One region of the Culturomica massiliensis genome, then DNA from elsewhere that is predicted to be linked to it. Evidence: riboswitches for the same ligand, from Rfam matches in the RefSeq annotation. Region 1 holds a riboswitch; the other holds the start of a gene.

Region 1 (5,330 bases):
TTCTCGACTTCCTCCTCGATCGTAGACGTCGTTGCCGAATTACCGATATTGGTGTTGATCTTGACAAGAAATTTCGAACCGATAATCATCGGTTCGGCTTCGGGATGATTGATATTGGCCGGCAATACCGCACGACCGGCCGCAATTTCCTGTCGTACAAACTCCGCTGTTATGTATGAGTCGATACCCAACTCCCGGCAATTCATATTCTCACGAATAGCCACATACTCCATTTCAGGCGTAACAATACCCTGCCTGGCATAATACATCTGGGATATCTCCCGCCCTTCTATTGCCCGGTAAGGCAATTGAATGTGGTCGAAACGAAGATGATCCAGACTCCTGTCAGCCAGCCTGGCCTTACCGTATTCGGAACTGATCTCCGGCAGACGCTCCACATCGCGCTGCCGGATCCATTCTTCACGCAAACGAGGCAATCCCTTTTTCAAATCAATATCCGTTTCCGGATCGCTATATGCTCCGCTGGTATCATATATATAGACCGGAGTATTTTCGGTCATCACCTGTTCGCCATCCACCACAGTTACCGTCGGGGTCAGCTTTACACGCCGCATGCCGACCCGTAGCTCAGGAAACAAGTTACCGGGCATGTAAATTTTCTCCGAATCGGGATACGTAATTTTAATTTGATCTTTCATAATTATCCGGAATTTATTTTGTCAATTCAATGATTTTTTTCATTTCCGCTACCGGATCGGCTGCACGCAATACACTACCACTTAGAGCAATTCCATTTAATCCGACAGCTTTTAAGGGCGGGATATCTTCGGTTGTAATACCGCCAATTCCGACAATCGGTAATCCGATGCCAACCTCATGCATCCGGCCTAAAATAACTCGATATCCCTCCAATCCGAGCACGGGAGCTAACTTTTGCTTGGTTGTCGTAAACCGAAAAGGGCCACAACCGATATAATCGGCACCGTCCATCGCATGTCGCCGTATGTCTTCAAACGTATTAGCTGTCCCGCCGATACGGAATGCAGTTCCCAAAAACCGCCGGGCTTCCCCCACCGGCATATCCTGCTTACCGAGATGCACCCCGTCGGCTCCAATCTTTTTCACCAATTCCACCCGGTCGTCGATAATAAAAACTGCTCCGTAATCAGAACACAGAGCCTGCGTCTGTCGGGCAACAACTTCTGCTTCCTCCTCCGTCGCCTCTTTCATGCGCAACTGTATCCAGCGGCAACCTCCTTCCAGCGCAATCCGCACAGAATCAAGATAAGTAATCGTATCGGTAAAATGAGTAATAAATTGTACGTCGAACATAAACTCTCTTAAATATGTTATCTATGGAAAGAGAGTGTGCCGCGCACGTTCAGAGAAGTCGGATACTCAAAAAAACTCCCTACGACGGTACTAACCGTATCAGGTTCATCGGGTATAATCTCAGCCTCATGAAAGAGGCACCCCCTTTTTCCGGAAACAAATTAAAACAGAATATTCAAGAAAACAAAGCAATTCCGGACTTTAATTATAAACTTTAAATAGAGAATAAGTCGTAAAGAATCTTTAAGTTATTCTAACTTACTATTTCAGATCAAACATATTACCCTTTTCAGGGAAAATTCGTAAATCCCAAATTTTACATGCAGATAATTTCAGAGCAATAACAGTTCGGGCAGATCGTTCCGGTAACAGGTACAATCACAATTTCATTCGAAAGATATCGGAGACCTGTGCAAAACCGTGTTTTTGAAAAAAATGATGAGCCGAATGGTTATTAACGCCCGATTCCAGATAACAGTTGCGGATCCCGCGTTCCCGGAAATTCTCTACAGCTTTTTCCAGCAACTGCTCCCCGATACGTTTTCCCCGGGCATCCGGAGCAACAGCCATATCGAAAATTACACCATAAGGTTCTGCCCCGTCTTCCATAACACCGAATATGATAAATCCGGTCAAAATACCGTTGTCTTCATACAACAACACGGTATTGGAGGGATCCGCTGTCTGCCTGTCCAAGTATTGCAGCCATTTTTGCTTATAATCGGCAGCCAATATACCGGGATCCGTTGCAATCCCCATCTGAAGTTCCCCGTGAGATATATAGTCCTTATGCTCTTCGAGCACAATTGCAAAAAAATCACACAATGTCGTTCTGTCTTCAAATTTATAATTCCGGATCATTTCACATCAGATTTATGTTTTCTCAATTTTCCATTCGTATCCCCCACTATCATTTTTATGCAGGATATCAGCCCCGCAGCCACAACAGAGGCAATAACCACCGATACGACTATAATCGGTAAACGCCCGATCTTAGCATACCATTCGGATAACAACAAAATTGTATTCTGTTGCAAAACTATAATAAAAACCGATGTCAGATACACGAATAGCATAATATATCCGGGCTCGTTCAAACGCAATATTTTAGCTATATATTTCACGGCTGTTTTCAATAAAACGACAAACCCGAATATAACACCCAAAACCGTCAGCAAAACCAAAACCGTAGCTGTTTGCTTACCCAATTCCTGAGATAAATCCGTTAATAAAGGCACTTCATCCCCTTGCAATATAACAGAAAACAAAGAAGCTACGGATATAAATAACAATATGTATTTCGTACTATTGGCCTGACTGATTTCCAACATATTACTGACATTATTCAAGGACTTATCCACTTGCTTGATCGTCATATTCAACTGTTTCTCATCTTCCTCGATTTTCAGATTCCGGGCTGTCTGATGATACATGTATTTATGCGACATGTAGCGCAAATACCGCACCGAATCGAGTTTTAGAACGATATTCGACAATTCCACACTCAAACGGGCATTTTCTTTGATCATATCGTGCACATTGTCCTGATGCTGGAAATCTTTTTCCATAGCCCGGTGGGAATTATAAATATACTTATTCAGCACATAATTGATCGTTTGTTTTTTCGCCAGCAAAATTTCAACCAACACGAGATATTCCGGCCAACTGACGTGATAACACTCCCTTCTGCCCAGATGTTCTTTCCAATTTGTCGCAGCACAGTTCCCACGCTTCCCATAAGTACCGATCACCACACATACATTCTCATTGACAAGCACGAGGTCGTCCGTATCAATCGCAATATTTTTTCCGCATATATCTCCAAAACTTTTTTCCATCCGGTAAGGCCATTCTTCCGGATACAAAGTCATTAATCCCACCAATTCCGAACGATGAAATTTCTCAATATGCTGGATAATATCGTCTTCCTTCATCCTGTCGAACATAACCGTTCCCTGATGCCCGACCGTTTCCCAGATATCAATATAGATATAATTATGGTCCGGATAATAAAAATCTTTCTCAGGTGTCCTGTCAAAGTATTTACGGTAACGTCTCTGCACTTCTTCAAATGAAATTCCCGGCTCATAAACGTCCTTTTCCCGATATCTGCCGCCGGCATCCAAATGCAGTCCCGTAATCTTTACTTTCTTCAAGGCTCCGTCGATCTCCTGCCGGCATTTTTCCTTATTATAAATCCAGTGTTCGACGCGTTGCACAATACCGGCCACCACAATCAACTGATCTGTATTAAAGGGTTCGCTGATCCGGCAAAACTTTTGCTTCTCCCGTTCTCTTTCTTCCCTATCCTCCTCCGGCAACACGGCATTCTCGTCCGCCTCCCCCGGAGGAACCACAATACGGTAAGACAATTGCATCGTTCTATCGAAGAAAACAGCAACCAAAACCTGTACATGCCCTTCCAATACAGCAACATTGGGCTCATCAATCTGAATCCTAATACTGAAACCTTCGAGTTCGTACCTGTCGATAATCCTTTCCTGATGAGTAAACAACTGATCGTCGATATCCCCGGATCTTTTATCCCGGAAAAGTTCTTTTTCAGAAATATCGATGTAACGGGAAGTAAAAGTCTGCATCAAAACGATAGAAAAATTCTTATACAACAACCCCGATTTACACTGATCTTCATTCTTCATAATTTCACTTTTTACAAATATACATAAGATTCCGATTCCCCAATGTTTCTTAAAGAAATATAATACATCACAAATCGGCTGTCTCATTTTCGTAATCATATATCAATCAAGCCAGTACCCGATCCTATAAGATTATTTTCACTCATTTCTTTCCTGAAAAATATATTGAATGACAAGGATACGCCAAATAAAATACCAGCAAAAATATCCGGAACAAAGACGTCTTCTTCAGGCATACCTTACAAAACCATATATCCGATAAAGATCCGACTGCTCTTTTTTTGGCATATTGAAATCAGAAGTATTATATTTACCGAAATTTCGCCTGCTATGCGAACCGGTAAAAATGATCCATCCTGATATTAATTTTAGGATAAAGGCGAAATAAATACGAAGTTCAGAAAGTCGTCCGGATCTATATCTGTCAATTTCCAATTATCAATCCGCCTGATTTTGGAAAGCGGAAAAGAATAAACGACTCTTTCATTAACATTTAAAATAAAACGATATTCAAGATGTTCGTTTATTAATAAAGCATGATCATCCTGTTTGCTAAATAAATTATATCTCTGTCTCTATGAAAAAATATATTATTTTGATCGGAATTCTATGGGGAATTGCTTGTCAATCCTTTGCCGACAACCAAAGCTCCTGGTCGACTGCCGGATTTTACGAACTGAAAAATTCCGGACGGAAAGTATATAATATGAATGTGGCATGGCGTTTCCGGAAAGGAGATATACCCGACGCCTGGCAAACGAACTACCCGGATTCTTTGTGGGAGGTAGTAAATATTCCCCACGGTTTGGAATACTTACCCGAAAAAGCCAGCGGATGTGTCAACTACCAGGGTATCGCCTGGTACCGGAAACATTTCTCTTTTCCTGCAGAACTAAAAGGCAAAAAGATATTTCTGTATTTCGAAGGTATTATGGGAAAATCAAAAATCTGGGTAAACGGGCGGCTACTGTCCGAACATTTCGGAGGATACCTACCTGTGGCAGTAGATATTTCAGAGATCGTAAAACCGGGAGAAGACAATATAGTCGCCGTATGTACAGACAATAGCAACGATCCGGCATATCCTCCCGGTAAGCCGCAGGAAACCCTGGATTTCTCCTATTTCGGAGGCATATACCGCGATTGTTACCTGATTACTCACAATCACATATTCATCACTGACCCGAATTATGAAAACGAAACGGCAGGCGGGGGAATTTTTGTCGGTTACGACCGGGTATCGGAACAAAGTGCAGAAGTATTACTGAAATTGCAAGTAAAAAATGTTACAGAGAAAACATTTCAGGGAAAAATCAACTATATCCTGGAAGATACAGTCGGCAGAAAAGTAGCCGGACTGACTCAAAAATTACACAT
Region 2 (5,330 bases), 230 kb from region 1:
CATCTGCTCCCTCTACTCCTTATTGTACAAATTATAAGACGGGGCGTGGTCCGGCCTGGGCTAATTCATTATTTGAAGATAATGCTGAATTCGGTTTCGGTATGGCAGAAGGTGCAAACCGTTTACGTGAAAGAGTGAAGAGATTGCTGGAAGAAAACATGTCAGCTTTCTCTGCTGCTGTACAAGCTGCTGCTACTGCATGGATTGCCGGTTTTGATGATAAAGACCAGACTTTGGCTTTGAGCGATGCATTGCTTGCTGCCCTGGAAAAAGAGACTGCTCCGGTAGCTAAGGAAATTTTAAGTCTGAAGGCTTATTTCACGAAGAAATCTCAATGGATATTCGGTGGTGACGGTTGGGCTTATGATATCGGTTACGGTGGTGTAGATCATGTATTGGCCAGCGGACATGACGTAAATATTTTGGTTGTCGATACCGAAGTATATTCGAATACCGGTGGACAGTCTTCTAAATCAACGCCGACGGGTGCCGTTGCCAAGTTTGCTGCCAGCGGTAAACGGGTAAGGAAAAAAGATTTGGGTATGATGGCTATGTCTTATGGCTATGTTTATGTAGCACAGGTAGCAATGGGGGCAAATCAGGCTCAATATATCAAAGCATTGAAAGAAGCGGAAGCATATCCGGGACCGTCTTTGATTATAGCTTACGCTCCCTGTATCAACCACGGTTTGAAGGCTAGCATGGGTAAATCACAGGCAGAGGAGAAAAAAGCCGTTGAGTGTGGTTACTGGCAGTTGTATCGTTATAATCCGTTGTTGGAGTGTGAAGGTAAAAATCCGTTCCAATTGGATTCTAAGGAACCTGATTTCTCTAAATTCCGTGAGTTCCTGATGGGTGAAGTACGTTTCAATTCTTTGGTAAAAGCTGCTCCTGCAGATGCAGAGAAGCTGTTTGAAACAACAGAAGCAAATGCCAAATGGAGATACGAAGGTTATAAACGTCATGCTGAAATGAAGTATGGTGAATAAATAAGATCTTTGGATCCGGATAAGGGCTGCATTTTGCAGCCCTTTTTTTATGGAATGGGGAGGAAAAGATACAAACCGGACTGATAATTGATATGGGAAGGATATATTGCAATCTGTTCTTATTCCGCTTGCCGAGCTTTTAGTGTTGATTGTTTTTTATAAAAATTTACATTAAATTGCATATCCTATTTTTTTTCGTATTTTTGACTGTAATTTTATGTCGTTAGGTATAAAGAACAAAAGTGTAAGTTTAAAAGATAATTTTATGGAAGAATTAGAAACAAAAAATCAGGAGCAACCCAAACAAACGATTATAATTCAGCAGCCTGTTTCCCGTTCGAATGGTTTGGGTACTGCGGGGTTTGTATTGGCATTGATTGCATTATTTTTAGGCTGGATTCCGTTTTTAGGCTGGATTGTATGGTTGTTAGGACTTATTTTTTCTGCCTGCGGTATGTTTAAAGCTCCCAGGGGGCTTGCTATTGCCGGACTGGTAATATCTCTGATCGGGGTGATATTATTGCTGGCTGTTTTCGGTGCCGTAACTGCTGCTCTTACGTTGTGATAAAAACGGGGGATGCGACTTTCTGAATCTTCACAGATTTAATAGAAGAAAAATAATGGGGCGATGAAAAAATATTTTCATTACCCTATTTTTGTTTCTATAAACTTTTTCTTTTGGGTATTTTCTTAATTTTTATTTACCTTTGAGCCATTATTAACAGTCAGAAAGGGGTGCCTGAATAGTACGGGCTGAGATTATACCCATTGAACCTGATCCGGGTAATGCCGGCGAAGGGAGTTATGTAACAGATGTGCGCCTTTCTGTTATAATTTAAAGCACAAATGAATAAAAAATTTTGGATCATTGCCACATTATTGCATTGTGGTTTGTATGCCGTTGCAGAAACAGAAACGACGGATTCTTTGCGTCATGTAAATCTTGAAGAGGCTCAGGTCTTTTCAACGCGTGCAACAGCGAGGACTCCGATTGCTTTTGTCAATATCAGTAAAGAGGCAATTCAGAAACAAAATGCCGGTTTGGATATTCCGTTTTTATTGTTGATGACGCCTTCCGTATTGACCACGACAGATGCCGGTGCCGGAATCGGCTACTCGACGATACGTGTACGGGGTACCGATGCGACTCGTATTAATGTAACCACTAACGGTATTCCGATGAATGATGCGGAGAGTCATGCTATTTTTTGGGTGAATACGCCGGATTTGGCTTCTTCTTTGAAAGATATGCAGATACAGCGCGGGGCCGGAACTTCAACGAACGGGGCCGGTGCTTTCGGGGGAAGTATCAATATGCAGACAGAGAGCTCTGCCATCAATCCTTATGCAGAAATCAGCGGTTCTTACGGTTCGTTTAATACACAGAAAGAAACGTTTAAAGTGGGAACCGGTCTGGTGAATAATCGTTGGGCTTTCGATGCCCGGCTTTCGCATATTAAAAGTGATGGTTATAGAGACCGGGCTTCTGCCCAATTGAAATCTTATTTTGCTCAGGCCGGGTATTACGGAGATAAAACGACGGTTAAATTTATTACTTTCGGTGGCAAAGAAGAAACTTATCATGCCTGGGACGGTATAACCAAGGATATGCTGGAAACCGATCGTACCTATAACCCGAATGGAGTAATTGAAGATGAGAACGGAAAGGCTGTGGGTTTTTATGATGATCAACTGGATGTGTATCGTCAAACCCATTATCAGTTATTATTCAACCATATTTTCAATCCGGCCTGGAATTTAAATGTTGCTTTTCATTACACCGGCGGGGAAGGATATTACCAGGAATACAAGAATGGCCGCTATCTGGCCGAATATGGATTACAACCTTATGTGGATGCTGAAGGCAAAACGGTTGAAACTTCGAATTTAATCCGGAGAAAGAATGTCGCCAGTGATTTCGGTGGTATGGTTTTTTCTTTAAATTATCAAACCGGAAAATTACAGGCATCTCTCGGAGGCGGAATGAATAAATACAAGAATGATCACGATGGAAATGTAATTTGGGTGAAAAATTATATCGGCGATCTTGCTCCCGATCATAAGTTCTATGAAAATACCGGAGAGAAACTGGATGCCAATATATACGGACGTCTGAATTATGAATTTGTACGTAATCTGAATTTTTACGTCGATTTACAATATCGTCATATTAATTATACGATAAAAGGAGTGAACGATAAATACGATTGGAGTGCGGGTCATATGCAGCCATTGAATTTGGATGAAACCTTTAACTTTTTTAATCCGAAAGCGGGACTTTTCTGGCAGATCAATTCTCAAAACAGTGCTTACGCTTCATTTGCTGTAGCGCAGAAGGAACCGACCCGAAATAATTACACTGACGGTTTCTTTACCCAACGCCCCAAAGCCGAACGCCTGCTGGATTATGAGCTCGGATATACTTTCCGCTCGGGCCGTTTTACTGCCGGCGTGAATTTGTATTATATGGATTATAAAGATCAACTGGTATTGACCGGACAGTTGAACGAGATCGGAGAAGCCGTATCAGCTAACGTAAAAGATAGTTATCGTACGGGTGCCGAATTGTCGGCCGGAATGAGGTTTACAAATTGGTTGCGTTGGGATGTCAATGCGACGTTGAGCCGTAACCGGATTAAGCATTATACGGAATATTTGAGCGATGTGAATGAAAACTGGAAAGATATGACAACAGCAGATGGCGGTATTTCTCAAACAGCCAATTATTTGGGATCCACTCCGATTTCTTTTTCTCCGGATTTTATGTTGAATAGTTTGATTGCTTTCAATTATAAGGGATTGGATGCCTCGTTACAGTCTCAGTATGTAAGTAAGCAGTACCTGAATAATTCCGGGGATAATGATTGTACATTGGATGCTTATTTTGTAAGTAATTTGAATGTAAGTTATACTTTCAAGCTGCCGGCGATGAAATCGGTAACGGTAGGGGTAACGGTGTATAACCTGTTCGATGAAACGTATGAAAGCAACGGATATGCCAGTCGTACGGCTGTTTACCCGACACCGGACAGAATCAAACCGGCAGGTGTCAAACCGGAAATAGTACCTTATGCGGCTTATTATCCCAATGCCGGAATTAATGCGTTGGCGTATCTGACGTTGCGATTTTAAAAGATAAGGTTGGAACCGGTGTTAATATCGGTTCCGATTGTAAATCAAAAATTTATGGGTTCGTATCTTGGTTTTTTGTAATTTTATTCTTTTATAGTCGATCTGAAATTTACATTTTAAAGCAGCTATGGATTATTTAGAAATTATCGGGACCCTTGTCGGATTGCTATATCTCTGGTTCGAATATAAAGCGAGTATCTGGCTTTGGGCTGCGGGTATTGTCATGCCGGCTTTAAGTCTTATGGTGTATTATCGGTCCGGATTATATGCGGATTTCGGTATTAATATTTACTATCTTTTAGCCGGTATATACGGTTGGGCGATGTGGTTAAAAGGGGCTTCCGGTAAGAAAGAGCTTCCGGTTATACATACGCCTATAAAACAGATTTTGCCGTTGACAGCTATAGCTGTCGGGTTATTGTTGTTTATTGCCTGGATATTGATTCGTTTTACGGATAGTACAGTTCCCTGGCTTGACAGTTTGACAACGGCATTGAGTATTGTGGCCATGTGGATGTTGGCTTATAAACATGCCGAACAATGGTTGGTATGGATTATTGTCGATGTTGTTAGTTGTGGGTTATATATTTATAAAGGTTTACCTTTCTATGCCGCTTTATATGGATTTTATACTATAATTGCCTTCTTCGGCTATTTCAAATGGTTGAAAATGATCTCCGAAGAAAGGTAATTTATGATTTCTGGATTCTGATTTATCTCCCTAACTAACCGTTTGTTTTAATTTAGAATTTGCAATTAAAATTCTACTTTTGCCTTGTAATTGTATTGAAAGATGAAGCATTATCCTTTATGTGGTAAGGGGCATTTGCCGGAGGTTGTTATATTGGCGGACGGGAATTTTCCGAGGACCCGTTCGGCTGTTGAGATGTTAAAACGATTGCCGATAGTATGTTGTGACGGGGCGACCGGTAAATTATTGCGTCATGGGTATAAGCCTCACGCTATTGTCGGAGATGGAGATTCGCTTTCATCTGTACTTCGGAAACAATATGCTTCTATTATTCATCTGGAAAAGGAACAGGAAACCAATGATTTGAGCAAAGCTTTCCGTTTTTGTCTGGAAAAGGGTTGGAGAAATATTCTGATCCTGGGGGCAACGGGAAAAAGGGAAGATCATACTTTGGGAAATATCAGTCTTTTGATGGATTATATGTCCTGTGCTCAGGTACAGATGTTGACGGATTACGG

What was found. A riboswitch is a leader RNA that binds a small molecule or an ion and turns the genes downstream of it on or off. The one in region 1 is predicted to bind thiamine pyrophosphate.
Region 2: linked by a shared signal. The riboswitch ahead of BN8908_RS07975 (TonB-dependent receptor) and the one ahead of BN8908_RS06780 (thiamine phosphate synthase) in region 1 are both predicted to bind thiamine pyrophosphate.

Annotation. Positions count from the first base shown of each region.
Region 1 covers NZ_LT594621.1:1,325,364-1,330,693, forward strand. The annotation lists gene thiC (phosphomethylpyrimidine synthase ThiC) at 1-659, opposite strand, end outside; gene BN8908_RS06780 (thiamine phosphate synthase) at 673-1,293, opposite strand; TPP riboswitch at 1,352-1,448, opposite strand; gene BN8908_RS06785 (GNAT family N-acetyltransferase) at 1,672-2,154, opposite strand; gene BN8908_RS06790 (hypothetical protein) at 2,151-3,953, opposite strand; gene BN8908_RS06795 (glycoside hydrolase family 2 protein) at 4,531-5,330, shown strand, end outside.
Region 2 covers NZ_LT594621.1:1,558,243-1,563,572, reverse strand. The annotation lists gene nifJ (pyruvate:ferredoxin (flavodoxin) oxidoreductase) at 1-989, shown strand, start outside; gene BN8908_RS07980 (hypothetical protein) at 1,255-1,554, shown strand; TPP riboswitch at 1,711-1,808, shown strand; gene BN8908_RS07975 (TonB-dependent receptor) at 1,836-4,121, shown strand; gene pnuC (nicotinamide riboside transporter PnuC) at 4,249-4,812, shown strand; gene BN8908_RS07965 (thiamine diphosphokinase) at 4,915-5,330, shown strand, end outside.